2 regions of the Virgibacillus dakarensis genome follow, and region 1 is predicted to be linked to the other one. Evidence: a T-box and tRNA genes for the amino acid it is inferred to sense, from the RefSeq annotation. Region 1 holds a T-box; the other holds one or more tRNA genes.

What was found. A T-box is a leader RNA that pairs with one kind of tRNA and senses whether it is charged. The one in region 1 lies ahead of CZ382_RS08665 (valine--tRNA ligase), so its partner is inferred to be a tRNA-Val.
Region 2: it has a tRNA-Val gene. The T-box ahead of CZ382_RS08665 (valine--tRNA ligase) is inferred to sense a tRNA for this amino acid. The anticodon was not compared.

Annotation. Positions count from the first base shown of each region.
Region 1 covers NZ_LT732553.1:1,705,036-1,715,796, forward strand. The annotation lists gene CZ382_RS08650 (bifunctional folylpolyglutamate synthase/dihydrofolate synthase) at 1-448, opposite strand, end outside; gene CZ382_RS08655 (ATP-grasp domain-containing protein) at 599-1,501, shown strand; gene CZ382_RS08660 (ATP-grasp domain-containing protein) at 1,501-2,370, shown strand; gene CZ382_RS08665 (valine--tRNA ligase) at 2,408-5,053, opposite strand; T-box leader at 5,111-5,408, opposite strand; gene CZ382_RS08670 (hypothetical protein) at 5,919-6,107, shown strand; gene CZ382_RS08675 (phosphotransferase) at 6,104-7,111, opposite strand; gene spoVID (stage VI sporulation protein D) at 7,177-8,301, opposite strand; gene hemL (glutamate-1-semialdehyde 2,1-aminomutase) at 8,488-9,774, opposite strand; gene hemB (porphobilinogen synthase) at 9,798-10,761, opposite strand, start outside.
Region 2 covers NZ_LT732554.1:1,087,403-1,098,163, forward strand. The annotation lists gene gvpQ (gas vesicle protein GvpQ) at 1-552, shown strand, start outside; gene gvpJ (gas vesicle protein GvpJ) at 581-841, shown strand; gene gvpO (gas vesicle protein GvpO) at 900-1,166, shown strand; gene gvpN (gas vesicle protein GvpN) at 1,203-2,129, shown strand; gene CZ382_RS15075 (GvpL/GvpF family gas vesicle protein) at 2,145-2,912, shown strand; gene CZ382_RS15080 (gas vesicle protein GvpG) at 2,912-3,169, shown strand; gene CZ382_RS15085 (GvpL/GvpF family gas vesicle protein) at 3,177-3,983, shown strand; gene CZ382_RS15090 (gas vesicle protein) at 4,002-4,292, shown strand; gene CZ382_RS15095 (gas vesicle protein K) at 4,246-4,530, shown strand; gene gvpJ (gas vesicle protein) at 4,562-4,903, shown strand; gene CZ382_RS23790 (periplasmic substrate-binding domain-containing protein) at 4,927-5,079, shown strand; gene CZ382_RS15105 (hypothetical protein) at 5,155-5,493, shown strand; gene gvpU (gas vesicle accessory protein GvpU) at 5,520-5,927, shown strand; gene fabI (enoyl-ACP reductase FabI) at 6,386-7,162, opposite strand; gene CZ382_RS15120 (hypothetical protein) at 7,269-7,715, shown strand; tRNA gene CZ382_RS15125 (tRNA-Glu) at 7,728-7,802, shown strand; tRNA gene CZ382_RS15130 (tRNA-Val) at 7,881-7,956, shown strand; tRNA gene CZ382_RS15135 (tRNA-Thr) at 8,049-8,124, shown strand; tRNA gene CZ382_RS15140 (tRNA-Tyr) at 8,164-8,248, shown strand; tRNA gene CZ382_RS15145 (tRNA-Gln) at 8,261-8,335, shown strand; tRNA gene CZ382_RS15150 (tRNA-Lys) at 8,395-8,470, shown strand; gene CZ382_RS15155 (hydroxymethylglutaryl-CoA reductase, degradative) at 8,692-9,981, shown strand; partial or broken gene mvk (mevalonate kinase) at 9,978-10,761, shown strand, end outside.

The sequences.
Region 1 (10,761 bases):
CTATATCGACCTGATCAGCAAAATAAACAAAGGCCATTGCTGTAATAATTTCAAATTCAGTAGGATGATTATTCATGCTATCGAGTTTTTGGATGACAGGATACATCTCATTTAATAAATGTACAAAGGCTGTCTCAGAGATCGGCTGGTCATCGAATAATATATGACCGGTTAACCCAATAGGGCTTGGAGAGGTAAAGACACCAACGCGATTGCCATTTGCTTGTAATGCAGCTTTTAAATAATGAATAGTTGATCCTTTTCCGTTTGTACCGGCAACATGGACTGCTTTTAACTTATGTTGCGGGCAATCAAGCAACTGCAACAATCGGTGCATTCGATCAAGTCCCGGTTTGATCCCGAACATTTTCCTGTTTGCAAAAAATACTGTCGCTTGCTGAAAATTGTCAAACATATGTACACCGCTTTTCTTGAAAAAACTTGGCATTCGCCTCGTCCATAATAGCGGATGCTGAAGTTTTTCTGATACTATAACCCTAAAAAATCTATAGTTCTTAAAGTGCAAAAAATATACCCTTATTATAGCAGGAATATTGACCGAAAAATACTAAACTGGTACATAGAAAGGAACATACTTGTGAACGTAAACGGATGGATTATTTATAATGGCCATTTATCTGGAAATAAGTTCCTTGATTTTGCGGAATGGTTCCATGAGGCTGCGCAAAAACAAGGAATCGAAACGAATTTGTACAAAAATAATGATTTACTTACATATCTTGACGATCGGCGGCTTTCACTAATAGGCGGAAATAGTTTACCCGATTTCGTCATTTTTACCGACAAGGATATTTATTTGGCAAGACAATTGGAATTGCTGGGGATTCGTGTATTTAATCCGGCAAACGCGATTGCCATTAGTGATGATAAAATTGCCACTTATCAGGTTTTAGCCCAGCATCATCTGCCAATCCCGAAGACCATAGCTGCTCCCAAGATTTTCCCAGGATCAGCGACCGTTGAATTGGAAAATATTCGCTCTATCATTGATCAATTAGGATTTCCCATGATAATAAAGGAAGCCTTTGGATCTTTTGGTGAACAAGTCTATTTGGTTCATACCGAAAAGGAGATGATGGATAAGGTAAAGGAAATTCAGGAGCGACCATTTGTATTTCAGGAATTTATTGCAGCAAGTTCAGGAAAAGACATGCGGCTGCAAGTTGTTGGTGATCACGTCGTTGCAGCAATGACCCGGTATGCCTCGAATGATTTCCGGGCGAATGTAACAGCTGGCGGTACGATGGAGGCATACCAGCCATCAGCGATCGAACGGAAAATCGCCGTAGCAGCAACGAAAGCGATTGGTGCCGATTTTGCCGGGGTGGATCTATTATTCGGACCGGACCATACACCAATCATCTGTGAAATTAACTCGAACGCTCATATCCGCAATATGTACGACTGTACGCACATTAATGCTGCCGATTTTATCATCCGCTATATTAGCGAAACGTTGACGAATGAGGGGCGATCGTGATGAAATATAGCGGTTGGCTGCTATACAGTAAAAAAGATGCTGTCCAGAATGAAGCATATATTCAGTGGTTTATCGAAGAAGCTGGGCAAAAAGATATGTCACTCAGGCTTATTTTCCGGGAAGATCTGACAATCGGTATTGCCAGCAATCAGCGAACTGTCCTGTACAACAAGAAACAAGTAAAATTGCCGGACTTCGCTGTTATTCGGACAATAGAGCCATTATTAAGTCTGCATCTGGAAGCACTCGGCGTACCCGTGTTTAATTCATCCAGGATTGCGGTGATATGCAATAATAAAGCATTAACCCATCATCATATCAATTCCCTTGGAATTCCGATGGTAGATACCTTTTTTCTAAAAACCGATAATCTGCCATCACAGCCGCCAATTACCTATCCCCTTGTGGTAAAGGAGGCTCTTGGCAGAGGAGGTAAGCAGGTTTATCTCATTCGTAATCAAGCGGAGTGGGGCAAGCGAAAATCAGCCATTGCGGCAACCGACATCGTTATTCAGGCCTGTAATGTTTCACTCGGAAAAGATGTTCGGGTATTCGTGGTCGGCAAAGAAATTGTTGGCGCCGTAATTAGAGAAAGCAATACCGATTTTCGGGCGAACTATAAACTTGGTGGCTCAGCGAAATGGTATTCCTTAAAGCCTGAGGAAACAGCAATAATCAATAAGATCGTGCAACATTTTGAATTTGATATGGTTGGGATTGACTTTTTACTAGATAAGAATGGAAAACTGCTTTTTAATGAAATCGAGGATGTCGTCGGCTCACGTACACTAAGTGCTGTCAGTGATATAAATATATTAGAAAAATACACGGAACATATAAAACAACAGATTAGCACGAAACAAATATAAGCGGAACTCCATTTTATGATGGAATTCCGCTTTTTCGTTATCCTTTTAATTCACTTAATCGTGCTTTTACCTTAGCCTGCTTTTCCAGATAATCCTGCTCTTTTTGCTTCTCTTCATCTACAACTATTTGTGGTGCTTTTTTTACAAAACCTTCGTTAGCCAGTTTTTTCTGGACACGTTCCACTTCTTTGTTCCATTTGTCCAACTCACTTTCCAGCCGCTTGATTTCCTTATCGAAGTCGATTAACCCTTCTAATGGCAAAAACAGTTCAGCACCAGTAACAACGGCCGACATGGCTTTTTCCGGAACATCTATTTTGCCAGCGATCAGAAGTTCACTTGGATTACAGAAACGCTGCAAGTATTCACGTTCATTTTCCAATTCCTTTAACACAGCTTCATCCTCCGTTTGAATGTACAAGCTGATTGGTTTGGACATCGGTGTATTCACCTCTGCCCTAATATTTCGCACTGCTTTAATAATCGATACGAGCCGCTTCATCTCTTGCGATGCTTTTTCATCATGAAAATCACCCCGGAATTCTGGCCATTTCGCTACGGTAATCGATGGACCCTGATGTGGCAGAGCCTGCCAGATTTCCTCTGTTATAAACGGCATATACGGGTGCAGCATCCGCATCGTATTATCGAGAACGTAGGCAAGAACCGATCTCGTTGTTTGCTTTTTCGCTTCATCATCACCATATAGTGGAATCTTTGCCATTTCAATATACCAGTCACATAATTCATCCCATATAAAATTATACAAATGACGGCCGGCTTCACCAAATTCATATTTGTTGGTGTTTTTCGTAACCTGTTCAATTGTTTCATTCAGCCTGGTTAGAATCCATTTATCAGCCAGTGACAATTCACCAGTTAAATCAATATCCTCATACGAAAAGTCCGCCATGTTCATCAACGAAAAACGGGATGCATTCCATACCTTATTGGCAAAGTTCCACGTTGCCTCTACTTTATCCCAATAAAAACGTAAATCCTGCCCTGGGGATGAGCCTGTTAGTAAAAAGTAGCGTAATGAGTCGGCACCGTATTTGTCGATAACATCCATTGGATCGACACCATTACCAAGCGATTTACTCATCTTGCGTCCTTCTGCATCACGAATCAAGCCATGAATCAGCACATCTTTAAATGGGCGATGCCCGGTAAACTCCTTTGATTGGAAAATCATGCGTGCAACCCAGAAGAAAATAATATCATAACCAGTTACAAGTACATCGGTAGGAAAATAACGCTTAAAATCCTCCGAATCTGTATCTGGCCAGCCCATGGTTGAAAATGGCCAGAGCCCGGATGAAAACCAAGTATCTAGAACATCCTCATCCTGATCCCAGTTTTCTACATCTTCAGGTGCCTCTCTTCCAACATATACTTCCCCTGTCTCTTTATGATACCATGCTGGAATACGGTGGCCCCACCATAGCTGACGAGAGATACACCAATCACGAATATTGTCCATCCAATGCAAATAAGTTCGTTCAAAACGTTCTGGTACAAAATTGACCTTTTCTTCACTGTTTTGTAATGCAACTGCTGCATCAGCTAGTGGCTGCATATCGACAAACCATTGCGTTGACAAATACGGTTCAACCACAGCACCACTTCGCTCAGAATGGCCAACCTGGTGGGTATGATCTTCAATCTTAAATAAAACGCCAGAATCCTGCAGATCTTTTACAATTTGCTTCCGGCATGCAAAACGGTCCATTCCTTCATATTTACCTGCATTTTCATTCATTGTTCCGTCTTCGTTCATCACGAGAATGCGTTCCAGGTTATGGCGATTTCCTACTTCAAAGTCATTTGGGTCATGTGCCGGGGTAATTTTTACCGCTCCCGAACCAAATTCCATATCTACATAATCATCCGCTACAATCTCGATTTCTCGACCGACAATAGGCAAAATTACTTTCCGACCGATCAAATGCTGATAACGTTCATCATCTGGATGAACAGCAATAGCCGTATCCCCAAGCATGGTTTCCGGACGTGTCGTGGCAATCTCAATAGATTCGTCGCTATCCTTCAACGGGTAACGAAAATGATAAAAATGTCCCTGTAATTCCTGATAAATAACCTCGATATCGGAAAGTGCTGTTTTCGTTTGCGGGTCCCAGTTAATAATATATTCTCCCCGGTAAATCAATCCTTTTTCATAAAGGGTAACGAAAACTTCGCGAACCGCATCTGATAACCCATCATCCATTGTGAACCGTTCCCTTGAATAATCAAGGCCAAGGCCAAGCTTTTCCCATTGTTTTCGGATGAAATCAGCATATTCTTCCTTCCATTCCCATACCGTCTCGATGAATTTCTCACGGCCACAATCATAACGGCTTTTCCCTTGTTCCTTAAGCTTTGCCTCTACCTTAGCCTGCGTAGCAATTCCTGCATGGTCCATCCCAGGTAACCATAACACATCATAGCCTTGCATCCGTTTCATCCGCGAAACCGTGTCCTGCATGGTTGTATCCCACGCATGCCCCAAATGCAATTTTCCTGTTACGTTAGGCGGCGGAATGACGATCGTATACGGTTCTTTCGTTTCATCTCCGGTTGCTTCAAAAAACTTGCCATCAATCCAAAATTGGTAACGCCCCTTCTCAATTTCCTGCGGGTTATACTTCGGTGGTAATGATGACCCTTGATCTTTACTCATAAATTACTCCTCCTTTTGAACTGACCTTTTCAGAAAACAAAAAATCCCTTTCATCCAGTAAAGGACGAAAAGGATAGATTTCCGTGGTACCACCTTTGTTTACAAGCAAACTCTTGTACACTCGGCCTTGATAACGGACAAGATCCGGCTTTCTCTAATTTTGGGGAATAAACAAATATATGCACCTGGATTATAAGGCATATCCAGCATCAAGCTAGTGCACGTTTGTTCCCAAATTCAAAAAAGCTGCATCAAGGGCGACCTTCCAGGTAATCTTTCCTGGGAAATTCTCAGCTAACTATTTCCCTCTCTTTTTAGGCGATTATCCTGTACTCTTCCCTATCATCGCATTTCATTTTGTTATTCATTATTTTACTGGTAAAAGGCGAAAAAAGCAATATTAATTATACCTATTGCACAAAACAGCTTGGATTATACATATATTATATTAAAGTTGAGAACAAAGGCGCAAGCGCCCGGTTAGGGAAGGCCGACTAAAACCGGCACGTCCTGTGCCAACGTCGGCATGACCTGCATCCTGCAGGCCCGCGTATATGCTGCGCCCTGCCAAGCAGGGTGGTTCGGTGTTGCTGCGCAAAGCAGCGGTTTTAACCGAACAAACAACCGTAGGAGATAAAGGAAACATGCCCCTAAAAAAGGGGTAGACGTGAGTTGGACGCAAAGTCCGTTCTTAGTCGGCCTTCCTCCTTCCCCGAACCGATGTTGACTTATCGTACGGAGGCGGGTGTTGCATACTAGCCGCTGGGCGCTGGAGCCGGACGTGGCCTACTCTGGTATGAACAGAATAGAGCTGATTTTTATACTTTCTTATCTATCGAAAAAGTGTTCAAAAGAGGTGATTGCTATGGCTCGCTATTATCGTTACAGACTTCCACCATGGGCACGAAACTGTTTGTTTGTGATTGAAAAATGTACCTTGCCTATCCTGATTTTTCAATTATGTCGTACACTGTTCTTCCCGACAACGTTCGATGTTTTCCTGCTGGGTATTATTGTGGGGTTATTTATCGCATTTTATTTAGAATGGATTTAGCTTTCCTGCTCATCATCTGATTCCAGCCATATATCAACATTTTCCGTCCATTTTACTGCAAATGATAATTTCCGGTGACAACGCTGTAATTGCACTACCTGATCAACCTGTGGATATTCCGATGGGTTTTTGCGATATTGCCCTAATCGTGTTATGTACTCCGTTGGGTCTAATAAATAAATGGCAAGCAAAGATAATTCGGTCTCCGTCAGCTTATTTTCTTTGAGATAGACAGGAAACAATTCAATAAGATCATCCATCGGATCATCATAATCGGTCACCACATTAGTAAACAAGTTTGCCAAATCACTTGTTGCATTATCGTGGTGCGCCCTTTCCCAGTTTAGCAAATAGGTTTGATGAGCAAAAATAACATGGGAAAAGTCAAGCTGGCCATGACATAAACTGTATTGCCAATCGGACTCTTGCTTTATGTCATCGATAAATCGATCAACCTGATCTTGTAATACCCGCAACACGAAATCAAGATCACGGAATTGGGTACAAACCAGCAATTCAACAGGCGACATATAACGGTTTTTTTCAAACCTCTCCACAGTTGACAATAATTCGGATCTGTTTTTTGCAAGGTTTGTCCTGTATCGCTTAAAGTTGTTCATGACCTTCTCCTGCTCCATGGGTAATGACTGTTTTGTTATAGCATGAATGGTTCCTGAAGTTTGATACAATCGCTCTATCTGTTGTTTCTGCTCCGTTATATTTTTAATCGGAAGCCATGGTGTCATATAATAAAACGATTGGTCGTCTTTACTATATAGGCTTCCTTGTTCGGTTACGTACACCGGAAGAATCGCTGATAAATTTTGTCTGTACGCCTGGTGGTAAACATTTTCCCAGCCGGATATCGTTTCGTCTGTCATCCTGCTTTCCTTAAGGGCAAAATAATGTTTTCCATCCCATATCCGGTAAAGATTTTCTGTTTTTTGTTCAACCGTAACCGGATGAATTCGATAAGACGCCAATACCTTCTTAACTCTATCCATTGAAAACAGCTCCACTATTAAAAAATTAGACCCCTTGGCACCATATGCAAGGGGTATGTCACGCATTACTTTTTCTTAACTGGAATATATAATACCTGCCCTTCTGATAGCGTTTCATCCTGCAGCCGGTTTTGTTTTATTAATTGCAATGTTGTAATTTTGTACCGGTCGGCAATTGTTTCCAATGTATCCTTTTCCTGAACAATGCATACCCGCATCCTGGAAAAATGCTCTTCGTCATCACGGAACATGTCAGATAAATACCGAACATCTGCTACCTCATCTTCACGGCTTTCCCCACTCTCATGAATTTCCGGCCTTTCGGTACTTTTACTGCTTTCTTCAATCACTGTACTTTCAGGGCTTTCGTAGCTTGCATGACTTTCGTAGCTTTGAGAGCTTTCCCGACTACTTTCATAAACATCATTGGACTCCACAAAATTAGCAGATTCCACTGAAGCATAATGACTGGATTCCATATGTGAGCTTTCCTCAACCGACGGATCCGGCTCGGGATCCGGCTCCTTTTTAAAAAATTCCGTAAAGCTTTGCGACTTTTTACTTTTCCATCGATCGGGTGATGCGGTTTCATCCTGACCGGCAGATAGTATCGGCGTGTCGGTATAACCAATTGATTCTGACTCCTCCGGAAGCTCCAAATCAGGACTCTCTTTTATGTCGAAATTAAATGTATGATCGTTCGAGTCTACAAATTGGTAGTCTGTCTCCGTCGAATTATCACTTGGCCTCTCATCTTGCTCACTAATACCGTGGATTGCAATGGTTGAAACAAATTTAAGCTGATTTTCGCTTGGTAATTCATAATCAAACGAATCAATACTAACCGTTACATCATCTAAATCATCTACCCGATAAGTCGGCACGGAAATTTCTACCGGAAACCGATGGGAAAATTCAGTCCCCCCCTCTTCTGTATCAACAACCCGCTCTACGAAACGCCTCGCATGATAATCATCCTCAAATTCAACTGTATCATCCTGGGTTACACTATCTGTCTTGACATATTCTCCACGAAGTTCGATAACTCCCCTGATCGAAATATACTCATTAAATGCTTGAATGGAAATTTCCGGATCTAACGCAATCCCCCGCATCTCCGCGACTTCCTGTCCCCTTTCAAAATAAAGGGACTCATTTAACTCAAAACTAAAAACATGATCATTTGACAAATGACTTCCTCCCTTCAACATATATATCCAATCTACTAATATGTCTTACTTCACTATATGAAAAAGGATATAAAGATATGCTAAGAAAAACATTGGCGCGATGTTAAGAGGGAAAAAGCAAAGCGGAGATAATCTGCACGGGAGCCATAAAGAAAAGAGCTACCCATTCAAGAGCAGCTCTTTAACTCATTTTTTTATTTTTGCAAATGCATTCCTTACTGCTAGGATCGTTTTTTCAATATCTTGATCCGTATGTGCTGTTGAAAGGAATAATCCTTCAAATTGTGATGGTGGTAAAAAGATTCCTTCCTCAGCCATGGCACGATAATATTGCGCAAAGTAATCCAGATTGGAGAGCCTCGCAGTTTCATAATTAATAACTGGTTCGTTCGTGAAGAAGACGCCAACCATTGATCCTGCACGATTAATATGCAATGGAATCGAAAAGTCAATCGCAGCTTGTTTATATCCTTCGACTAAACGATCTATTTTCTGATTCAGTTTTTCGTATTCATTCTCGCTCATGGCATTTAATGTCTCGTAACCAGCAGTCATTGCTAACGGGTTACCCGATAACGTTCCCGCTTGATAAATGGTTCCTGTAGGTGCAATACTTTCCATTATTTCTCTTTTTCCTCCGAAAGCACCGACTGGCAAGCCACCGCCAATTACTTTTCCTAGACAGGTTAAATCGGGAGTAACACCAAAATAACCTTGTGCACAATGGTAGCCGACCCGGAAGCCGGTCATGACTTCATCAAAGATTAGCAGTGTACTATTGGCGTCCGTGATTTTTCTCAATTCTTGTAAAAAGTTTTCCTGTGGTGGCACAACACCCATGTTTCCGGAAACAGGTTCAACGATTACCGCGGCAATTTCATCACCGTAGTTCGCAAAAGCCAACCGTAAACTTTCTACATCATTATAGGGAACAGTAATCGTGTTTTGCGCAATTGACTCCGGAACACCGGGAGAATCAGGTAATCCTAGCGTAGCGACACCAGACCCAGCTTTAATCAATAAAGAATCGCCATGCCCATGGTAACAACCCTCAAATTTGAGAATTTTATCGCGGCCAGTATAACCTCTGGCAAGTCGTAATGCACTCATCGTTGCTTCAGTACCGGAGTTCACCATTCGTACCATTTCAATCGATGGTACACGATCAATCACCAGCTGGGCCAATTTATTTTCCAGCACTGTTGGTGCACCAAAACTAGTCCCTTTTTCAGCTGTTTCCTTCAATTTTTCCACAACACGATCATCTGCATGTCCTAAAATGAGCGGGCCCCAGCTTAAGACGTAATCAATATACTCATTACCGTCGATATCGATTATTTTCGATCCTTTGCCACGATCCATAAAAATCGGGGACATCCCAACCGACTTGAAGGCCCGAACAGGGGAATTGACTCCGCCAGGCATCAGGTCAACCGCTTCTTTGTAGGCATCAATTGACGTATCAAAATTCATTTTATCACCCCATCTAAATAGTATTATTCAGCCAGCCACTTCGCTACATCTTTAGAAAAATACGTAATGATTAAATCCGCACCAGCACGTTTCATCGCCGTTAATTTTTCCATGACTAATTCTCGTTCATTAATCCAACCATTTTGTGCCGCCGCTTTAACCATGGAATATTCCCCGCTGACATTGTATGCAACAATTGGCGCATTAAATTGATTTCGGACATCACGGACAATATCAAGGTAGGACATTGCCGGTTTTACGATAAGAAAGTCTGCTCCCTCTTCCATATCCGATTCCGCTTCCCTTAATGCCTCCAGTCGATTTGCCGGGTCCATTTGATAAGTTTTGCGGTCACCGAATTGTGGGGCACTGTCTGCAGCATCACGGAATGGTCCATAAAATGCAGAGGCATATTTTACTGCATAGGACATGATCGGAATATTCTTGAACCCTGCTTCATCCAATGCACGCCGGATCGCCGCAACAAAACCATCCATCATATTAGACGGTGCAATAATATCCGCTCCTGCCTTTGCCTGTGATAATGCTGTTTTCGCCAATAACTCAAGTGATTCATCATTTGCAACATCTTCATGATGGATAACACCACAATGCCCATGTGAAGTGAATTCACATAAACATGTATCAGCAATGACAAGCATTTCCGGTGCCTTATCTTTAATTTCGCGAATTGCCTTTTGGACAATCCCTTGATCAACGAATGCACCTGTACCTGATTCATCTTTTTCATTTGGCACACCAAAGAGGATAACGGCTTTAATGCCAAGCGCTTGTAATTCAGCCATTTCAGCAGCCAGATAATCCAAGGAAAGCTGAAAAACGCCGGGCATGGACGGTACCTCGTTTTTAACATGCTCCCCTTCGACAACAAATAACGGGTATATTAAATCATCTTTATTTACTTGGTTTTCTCTTACTAAATCACGCATCGCTTTTGACGAACGCAGCCGGCGATGGCGTTTAAAC
Region 2 (10,761 bases), on a different contig from region 1:
AATTCTGATAATCAAAGGTTAAAAAGAGCAACCATTGTCGGGGGATTAGCTGCCGGTACCGCTTCATTTATGATTCCCGTGATTCGGGAGAAAGCAAAGGAAGGGGTGAAAAAGGCAGCGTTTAATACCGCCAAAACAGTCATCAAACATGCCCCTTCTGAATTAAGAGAGAAGGTCAAGGATGAGGCAAAAGAGAAGGTGGCTGAGAAATTTCAGGACAGAGTCAAGCAACAGGCTCGATTCAAGATGAACGAAGCTTCTGGAAAACTGGCCGAAGCGAAGGAAAAGAACGCCAACAAGGTGCACGAAAAGGCTAAGAAGGCAAGTTATAAGTTACAAGACGTTTTGTTAGGTATTCGTGAAAAGGTGAAAAAAGCAAAGGAAACCGGCGAAGCATTCCAGGCAAATATATCATCCAATGATAAAAATGGTAGCAAAACGATTAAAGGGATTAACGACATCAAGAGTGTGAATCAAATTAACAGCTATACGGACGTAAAGACTTCAGAGAATATTAAAACATTAAAAGATAGGGAGACAATGAGTTCTTAACCGAATAATCAAAAGGAGGTTATTTTAAATGGCTGTGCAAAAGAGTACCGATAGTTCCAGTCTAGCAGAGGTGATTGATCGTATCTTGGACAAAGGAATCGTCATTGATGCGTTTGCGAGGGTCTCCGTTGTAGGTATTGAAATATTAACGGTAGAAGCAAGAGTAGTGATCGCCAGTGTCGATACATGGTTGCGTTACGCAGAAGCTGTCGGATTGTTACGGGATGAGGTGGAGGAACAAGGTTTGCCATCCCAATCCAACGAAAGAGACAAAGCATTCAGCATTTAGCTTTACGAACTTTAAGTTTAAAAATGACCATGACTACCTTTATACATGGAGGAAGACGATGGAAATCAAGGAAATCATGAATGTTGTGAAGAACTTTTTTACTGAAAATGTTGCCCCTCCACATAAGATTACTTCCCTGGAGAAAACCGACGATGAAGGGTGGAGGGTCATCATTGAAGTTATTGAGGAAAGGGAGTACATGAAGAAATATGCCAAAGACGAGATGCTAGGCATTTATGACGTACTAGTAAACAAGGAAAAAGAAGTGACTTCCTTTACAAGAAAGAATATTCGTTATCGTAGTGCCATCCAACAAGAAGAATAGGAATAGGGAGGTGACCGCCAGGAGGGATATTGAAAAATGACTTTTTTAAAGGAAAACATTATCCGGGAAACGACAGCTTTTTTTCAGGATGACGGCTTGGAGAACTTAATGTCACGCTCGTTAGATTACCTTGTTGCTGGTTATCCGGTTCATTTTACAGGTCCATCTGGAGCCGGAAAGACATCACTCGCGCTTGCTGTTGCCAAAAAACGAAAACGCCCTGTCATGTTGATGCATGGCAATCATGTATTATCAAATGAAGATCTAATTGGTGCGTTTACAGGTTATTCGAGCAAGAAGGTTGTCGATAATTATATTCATTCTGTTTACAAGAAAGAGGAGAATGTCAAAGAATTATGGCGTAATGGCAGATTACTTGAAGCCGTGAAAAAAGGTTATACATTAATTTACGACGAATTTACCCGTTCCAGGCCGTCAACCAATAATTTGTTTCTTTCTATACTGGAGGAAGGCGTTCTTCCATTATACGGAACGAAATATGCAGAACCCTTTGTACGTGTCCATCCAGAATTTAACGTCATATTCACTAGTAATCCAGCTGAATATGCGGGAGTCTATCCGACACAGGATGCTTTATTGGATCGGCTGATAACTATTCCGCTCGGTTATAAAGATAATGAAACAGAAGCTGCTATTGTTCAGCGTAAAACAGGAGTTTCCGAAAACGAAGCGAAGGCTATTACTGCATTTGTTTCTCAACTTAGGAAGATTTGCAGTGGGGACGACAGCACTGGGCCAAGTCTCAGGGCTTCCATGATGATTGCACGGCTTGTCGAGGAAGCGGACATTTCAGTGGATGGCAGCGACAAGGAATTCCAACAGTTATGCAGAGATATTTTATGGTATCCCGTTAGCCGTTGCCTCGCTCAAAAGGGTTTTGACGAAAAAGCGGATGACCTGATTATTAAGGAATGCAGGAAAGTGTCCGTTAAAGAAGAATAGCAAGGAGGGAGAATGGTGAGTCAATCACATGAAATGGGAATTTATATTTTTTGCGGTGTGCAAACGGAAGAAGATGAATGGTTTGGTGAAGTGGTTATTGAAGGAGAAAAACACCCCACGTTCACCATTCACTATAAGGATGCAGCCATAGTCGCGGCGAAAGTTCCCATGAAAATCTATCATCCGAATAAAGAAAACTTGCTGATGCATCAAGAGATTATTTCCTCTGTGATGGAGCAAAAGGATACCGTCATTCCGATTAGTTTTGGCAATGTATTTAAGACAGAAAAGGACGTAGAAGCATTGCTTAAGAATCTTTATCCGCAGTTTGAAAAATTGTTTCCGGAAATTAAAGGGAAGTTCGAGCTCGGCTTAAAAGTCATCGGGAAAAGAGAATGGCTTGAGACGGAAATTAACAAGCATCCTGAAGTAGAAGGGATGTCCAAAAAGGTACGTGGGAAATCGGAGGCTGCTGGATTTTATGATCGTATCAGGCTTGGCGGGATGGCCCAGAAGTTCTTTTCAAAGATACAGGATGACATACGGACTGATATCCTTGAGCCGTTGGAAACCGATGCTGAAGCGGCCAGGCAAAATGAGCCGACAAGTGAGCGAATGCTTTTGAATGCATCCTTTTTAGTTGATAAAGACAATGAGGAACCATTCGACAGAAAAGTGAATGAACTGCACGAAAAATGGAAGGACAGGGTAGAGTTTAACTATTCGGGTCCGTGGCCTGCCTATAACTTTATTAATCTTAGGTTGAAGGTGGAGGAGACCTAATGCTGCATAAATTGGCTACTGCACCGATAAATATTGTCATTAAAGTTGCCGAGAAAGTGCAAGAAGAGGCAGACAAGGAACTTTATAATCTCCCCGCGATTCAGCAAAAGCTGATTCAACTGCAAATGATGTATGAATTAAATGATATTTCTGAAGCGGTTTACAAAGAGCAGGAAGATGAGTTGATAGCCCGATATGAGATTGCTAAGCAACGGGAGATGGAACAATGGGAGAATTTAACGAAGCAGCAGAGGTGAAGGAAAAATGGCTGAACTCGTTTATTTATACGGGGTTATCCCCGCTAAAGAGTTAAAGAAAGAAGCGTTTCCAGTCGTTAAGGGACTGGATCAACAACATAAGGTGTACCCGTTAGCAGTAAACAATACGCTGGCAGTTGTTTGCCATCTTGATGATCAGGACTATTCAGAGGAATCCATCAAGGAAAAGATGAACAATGATATGGAATGGCTGCGGGAAAAGGCCTTTCATCACCATGAAATGCTGATTGCACTCAATGAACGATATAATGTCATTCCAATGAAATTCTGTACCATCTTTGCTAATGAAGAAAATTTGCGGGAAACTATTGAAAAAAACGAGGAGAAACTTTTACGCTCATTTTCATTAATTGATGGAAGCGAAGAATGGAATCTGAAAATTTACTGTGATGATACTGTGTTGAAAAGCTACATCAGTGCGAACAATGCAAATATAGAAGCAAAAAAAGAAGAAATCAGCCAGTTCCCTCCAGGGAAGCAGTACTTTGCGAAAAGGAAGATAGAGCAAATGGTAGATAAAGAGCTGGAAAAGGAAAAAGATAAGGTTTGTGAAAATGCTCATGCACAACTTCGTCAATTTTCTCTGCACGAGACAATAAAGAAAAATTGGAACAAGGACGTAACGGGCAGGGAAGATAATATGAGTTGGAATAGTGTTTACCTTGTCCCGGTTTCACATGTTACAGGTTTTTTGCAGAAAATCAATGAATTAAAAGATACGTGGGCTAATCTAGGTTGGAAATTCGAAGCAACCGGTCCATGGCCTGCTTATCATTTTGCTGGTTTATCTTGAAAGTGAGGGGGACAGCTGATGTCTACTCAGAGGGAAGGCCACGCCAACAAGGATATTTCACTGATTGATATTTTGGATGTCATTCTTGATAAAGGGGTGGCAATTAAGGGAGATTTAATGATTTCAATTGCCGGGATTGATTTGGTCTATCTTGATTTACGTGTCCTGATCGCTTCCGTTGAAACTCTTGTAAAAGCACAGGCTAATGAGCGGAAGGAGCTTTCATCCGAGCAATTTGATAAAGAAAGGGAGGAATTGGTTTATGCAACCGGCCAACCAGACAAATGGACGAATCAATTTGGATCCTGATAATGCAGAACATGGGTTAGCTCAACTTGTCATGACAGTTATCGAATTGTTAAGGCAAATTGTTGAGCGGCATGCGATACGCCGTGTCGATGGTGGGACGCTGACTGATGAACAAATTGAAGATCTCGGTGTGGCCCTCATGAATTTGGAGTCGAAGATGCATGAGTTGAAGGAGGTCTTCAACCTTGATGATGAAGATTTAAATATTGATCTTGGCCCGTTAGGAAGTTTGCTTTAGGCAAGTATTACCGATAAGAGGTGTGATAAACATGACAGTAGAACATCCGGTGAAAACAGACACGATTGTTGATGTTTTAGAGAAAATATTAGATAAGGGCGTTGTTATTGCCGGAGATATTACAGTTGGAATCGCTGATGTGGAGCTGCTGACGATAAAGATTCGCCTGATCGTTGCTTCCGTGGATAAGGCAAAGGAAATCGGGCTGGATTGGTGGGAGGCCGATCCCTATTTAAGCTCCAAGGCCTCGGAAACAAACAACAAAGCTTTGGAAGAGGAAAACAAGAAACTGAATGATCGGCTTCAGCGACTGGAACAAAAGCTGGATGTAAAAGAAAGCTTACCAGATAAGGCAACAACAGAAAATTATTAAAAAATGAAACGGAGGAATTGAAGATGATTGACAAAAAGAAGCAAGTAAAAAACCTAGTTACTGGCGGGTCTGTGAAAAGAACAATTGCAGGCGGGGTTCTCGGTGCAACGGCTGGATACTTTGCTAATCCTGAAAGAGCGAAAAAGCTATTGTCACGCCTTGACAAGGAAAATTAAAAAGAAAAGGGAGCTAATGTAGGGAAAGCTACAAAAGAAAAACTTACAGAATTTAAAGATACTGGAACAGTCAAAATGCAAGAGGCGAGATCCCATCTGCTGAAAAAGGATAAAGCTAACAATAGCGATGAAAGTGAGTCGAGGGAAAAACAAAAAACAAGTGAGGTTACGGACGAAGGAGAGGTGACCCTTGACGATTACCATGCTCTAGCTGCAGAAAACCAGAAATTAAATGAACGGCTTGGCAAGCTGGAGGAAAAGATGCAGAGTTTAAGCAAGGAGAATGAAGAAAAGCAAGAGGAAGACAACAAAACAATAAAAGGCAGCAAAAAGAAAACAAAAGGTTCAAAAAAGATGGATGATAGGGAAGAGGACACGGCTGTTGCAAGAGAGGATGATACGGTTGCAAGTTAAATCATGGCGTGAAGGGGATGGTACTAATGAGTTCTGCAACCCAACCAAAAGATAATATACTGGAGTTTTTTGTAGAGGCTTCCAATAAATATGGTTTATCACTAGATATCACCTTGAATCTCAAGGGATTAGTCGTTACGGGGACAACAATCTCAGCTAAAGAATATTTCGAAAGCCTGAGCGAAAAATTCGAAGGCGGAAAGGATATTGCCCAAGAATTAAGCCAACAACTTGCTAAGGCGGGAGAAACGGCTGGCGAGAGTAATAACGAAGGGGCTAATTTCATCCATTTAAAGAACGCACGAATCTATTGCGGGGACAGTCATTCTACGCCATCAAAAGGAAAAATCATCTGGAGAGGGAAATTAGCTGAAGTCGATGGTTTTTTCCTCGGCAAAATACAAGAGACGAAAAGCAAAGGTGAAAAGAAATAAGCTTATTAACTTACCGGAAGCTAAAAAAGAGGGTTTGTCAAATAAAGTGTGTAAGTTAGAATTTACTCAAGAAGGTACCTGTTGTGTAGCAGGTGTCTTATTTTTTCCCGTCCAAATTCGTTACCATGTCTTTATGTAACATCCAAAGACCGTAACTAAAGGCTAATCTGTTGATCTAGGCAGCTATAAACCGGAATCACCCTCGGAAAAACGGGGAAATTACGGAAGATAGCAACCAAGTGGGGTTTCTTATTGGTCACTCTGCTCTTTCAAAACTACATATTAAGAAGTTAGACCAATAGTCTATTTAAATAGATTAGGAACATGATAAATGGTTCGCCTGTCTATGCTTCTGCTTCCAAACCATCCTCCTACAATTTACCACCCAATGGAACCCGGACTCAAAAGCTAAAATATACGTACTAAAATAGACGCTTGAAGGCAAGCGTCTATTTCATTTAGCCACCAATGATGTGATATCCCGAATCAACATGAAGAACTTCGCCGGTAATTCCTCTTGATAGTTCACTCATGAAGAATAATGTTGCATCGCCCACTTGATCTTGATCAATGTTACGGCGTAAAGGCGCTTTTTCCGTAATTACAGAGGTTTTTTCATTGAACCCGGATACACCTTTAGCGGATAATGTTCGAATTGGACCCGCAGAAACGGCATTTACCCGGATGCCATATTTTCCAACGTCCTCCGCCAAATACCGTACACTAGCCTCTAAGGATGCCTTTGCAACACCCATGACATTGTAGTTTTTAATAACTCGTTCTGCACCAAGGTAGGTTTGGGTAACAATACTGCCGCCCTCTGTCATGAGTTCTTTGGCAGCTTTTGTGACAGCTACAAGTGAATAAGCACTTATCTCCTGTGCCAATAAGAAGCCATCACGGGAAGTATCGGCATATTCGCCTTTTAATTCTTCTTTATTGGCAAAAGCAACAGAATGAACCAATCCATGAATAACGCCAACTTTATCCTTAATTTCACTGAAGGCAGATTGAATACTTTCGTCACTAGCAACATCACATGTGACAATTAATTTGGCTTCTATTCCGTTTTCCTCGAGCAGCTTGACTAATTTTTTATAGGAGCGTTCTTGTCTATTAGTGAAAATCAAATTTGCTCCCGCATTATGTAACGATTTGGTAATTCCCCAAGCAATGCTTCGCTGGTTTGCTACTCCCATTACAACGATATTTTTTCCTTTTAATAAATCGGACATTTGTTTACCTCCAATATATGAATACTGTACATATTATACCCCAAACCTTTCCGTTAAAGAAACCATAGTGTAAATGATGCTTAGCTGTTGATTAAATCAGGGGGCATTGCTGGAAGATGAGGAAATAACAACTTGGAAAGTGTGGATTTCGACCGGAAAAACAAGAACATCGACCGGAGAGCAGAAACATCGACCGGAAAGCGGAAACATCGGCGGAGGAGGAGAACATCGGCCGGAGAGCAGAAACATCAACCGGAGAGCAGAAACATCGGCCGGAAAGCGGAAACATCGACCGGAGAGCAGAAACATCGGCCGGAAAGCGGAAACATCGACCGGAGAGCAGAAACATCGGCCGGAAAGCGGAAACATCGACCGGAGAGCAGAAACATCGGCCGGAGATCGGAAACATCAACCGGAAAATGCAAAATATCGGCGGTTGGAAAGGTTTTTCCGTTATAAAGTAAAAAAATATAAAAATCCTCTTTACAAAAATAGGTTATCTGTATATAATAAAATTCGTCGGTTTGCGACAAGGTTTTATTTTAATCGATGACAAAGCCGTTAAGGCCCGTTGGTCAAGTGGTTAAGACACCGCCCTTTCACGGCGGTAACACGGGTTCGAATCCCGTACGGGTCACCACTAAAGATAAAATGGCAATTTGGCGGACATGTTAAATAACGTTATGTCACAATACATGCACCACCACATCCTGTACATGGAGGATTAGCTCAGCTGGGAGAGCACCTGCCTTACAAGCAGGGGGTCGCAGGTTCGAGCCCTGCATCCTCCACCATCTTACCCGAGCAAAGCTGTAATGTTCCGGTTTTCCCGATCTTACTGAATAAGCTTCTGGAACGATGAGCATACTTAGGTAAGAAACTATAGGCCGGCCTAGCTCAATTGGTAGAGCAACTGACTTGTAATCAGTAGGTTGGGGGTTCAAGTCCTCTGGCCGGCACCATTTTTTTATGTATAAATCGTGAAATATGGTTAACAATACGGAGGGGTAGCGAAGTGGCTAAACGCGGCGGACTGTAAATCCGCTCCCTCAGGGTTCGGCAGTTCGAATCTGCCCCCCTCCACCATTATCAGATTGTTGGGCTATAGCCAAGCGGTAAGGCAGCGGGTTTTGATCCCGTCATTCCCAGGTTCGAATCCTGGTAGCCCAGCCATTTTTTTATTTTTTCAACCGTTTATTACATAAGGACTAGCAATTGCCAATATTGCTTTTGAGCCATTAGCTCAGTCGGTAGAGCATCTGACTTTTAATCAGAGGGTCGGAGGTTCGAATCCTCCATGGCTCACCATTTATTCCATTATTTAATAACAATTTATCCAAAAGAACTCTAGCATAAATGTCACTATCCATAGTATAATTAGAAAAAACAAGGTCGTACTGTTTATCAACAACCTTGTTTATTTGCATTTTACGCTGTTTTTTTACATAATAGAAAGAGTAAATTTTTTTCTAAAAACAAATCATACATGATATAAATATATTATACGGAAGGCAAAAGGATGAGTTGGTATGAAAACTTCCAGGATCCCCGGTTTTTACAATATGACTGTTGAAAAGCGGCGAGAGCTACTGGCATCTATGCAATTATTCAATGACGAACAACTAAATAATTTACGTAAAGCTGAGTCGTTACCATTAGGTACAGCGGATAATATGATTGAGAACGTTATTGGAACCTTTCCCTTGCCACTTGGATTAGGATTAAACTTTTTAATTAATGGCAAGGATTATGCTGTGCCAATGGCTATCGAGGAGCCATCTGTTGTAGCGTCTGCCAGTTATATTGCCAAAATTGTCCGGGATGCCGGTGGATTCACAACAGAATCGACAGGGCGAGTTATGATCGGGCAAATTCAGGTTGTCGGTTGCCCTGATATCGAAGGGGCTAAAAAGGCGATATTGGCGGAAAGGGACGCATTGCTAAATGATGCAAATGCTGCATATCCTAGTTTAGTCGCCAGGGGTGGCGGCGCAGAGGATCTGGAAGTTAGACTTTTAAATGAAGGTTCAGGATCAAAATATGGTAAAATGCTTGTAGTCCATGTATATATTAATACGTGCGATGCGATGGGTGCCAATATTATCAATACCATGGTGGAAGCATTGGCACCCTCAATAGAACAACTAACAAATGGGAAGGTGTATTTACGTATCCTTTCCAATTATGCAGATCGATGCCTGGCTAAAGCAAGCTGTGCCATCCCGCCTGAACTCTTAGGGTCGGATGATTTTGCCGGAGAAGCGGTGCGGGACGGGGTTGTACATGCTTATGAATTTGCTGCCTCGGATCCTTACCGGGCGGTTACACATAACAAAGGGATTATGAATGGAATTGATCCGGTTGTTATTGCTACCGGCAATGATTGGAGAGCAGTTGAGGCTGGGGCGCATGCATATGCAGCTCGTTATGGAAAATACAGCTCCATGACAACGTGGGCTGTTGATGATAACGGAAATTTGGTGGGAGAGCTTGAATTGCCAATGTCTGTAGGGACTGTTGGCGGTTCAATTCGTGTTCATCCCATGGCGCAAATTGCCCATACCATATTAGGGGTAGCGTCTGCCGAGGAACTGGCACAAATCATTGTAGCAGTTGGACTCGCGCAAAACCTTGGGGCACTAAAAGCCTTGGTTACGGATGGTATTCAAAAGGGACATATGGCCTTACATTCTCGGTCTGTTGCCATGGCAGCAGGAGCTACTGGGGAGATGATTGATATTATTGCAGAACAATTGATTCAGGAAAAAGAAATCCGTGTTGGAAAAGCTAAAGAATTGGTGGAAGAATATATAAAATGAGTGCAGAAAAGGCAACAACTTCAGAACAAACAGCTATCGGTTTAGCTCATAGTAAATTGATTTTAATTGGGGAACATGCAGTTGTGCACGGACAACCTGCAATCGCAATCCCTTTTCCTTTGGTTGGAGTGGAATCAGTGGTTGAAAACGTACCCGGAGCAGTCAAAATGGATAGTACGTTTTATCATGGCCCACTTGACTTGGCACCGGAGGCATTGGATGGAATCGTGAACTGTGTAAAAGCGGCTATAAAAAAGCTTGGTTTACCGTGTAAAGATTTGTTGATTCGTATAAAGTCATCGATACCACCTGGCAAGGGTCTGGGATCCAGTGCCTCGGTTGCTATTGCTGTAATACGTTCATTATTTGCATATGCAGATGAACCCTATACGGAGGAGGAATTGCTCAGTCTCGCTAATATTTCGGAGACTTATGCACATGGTGCGCCAAGCGGGATTGATACATTGACGATTACGTCAGGATCTCCTGTTTGGTATGAAAAGGGGAGACCGTTCTATTTTATTCAACCTAAAGCAGACTTCCATTTCGTCGTTGCTGACTCCGGGCGGATGGGGGATACAAAATCTGCGGTTGAATCAGTGGCACAGTTATTTAAATCCGCACCGAGGAGAATACAAGCCAGCCTTGATCGTATTGGGGAAATTACCCATCATGCCAGACGAGCACTTGAAAAGGCTAGTAAACATATTTTAGGCAAAACCTTGAATGAGGCACAAAAGGAATTGGAAGCTCTTGGTGTAAGTGATGCGGGGCTAAACA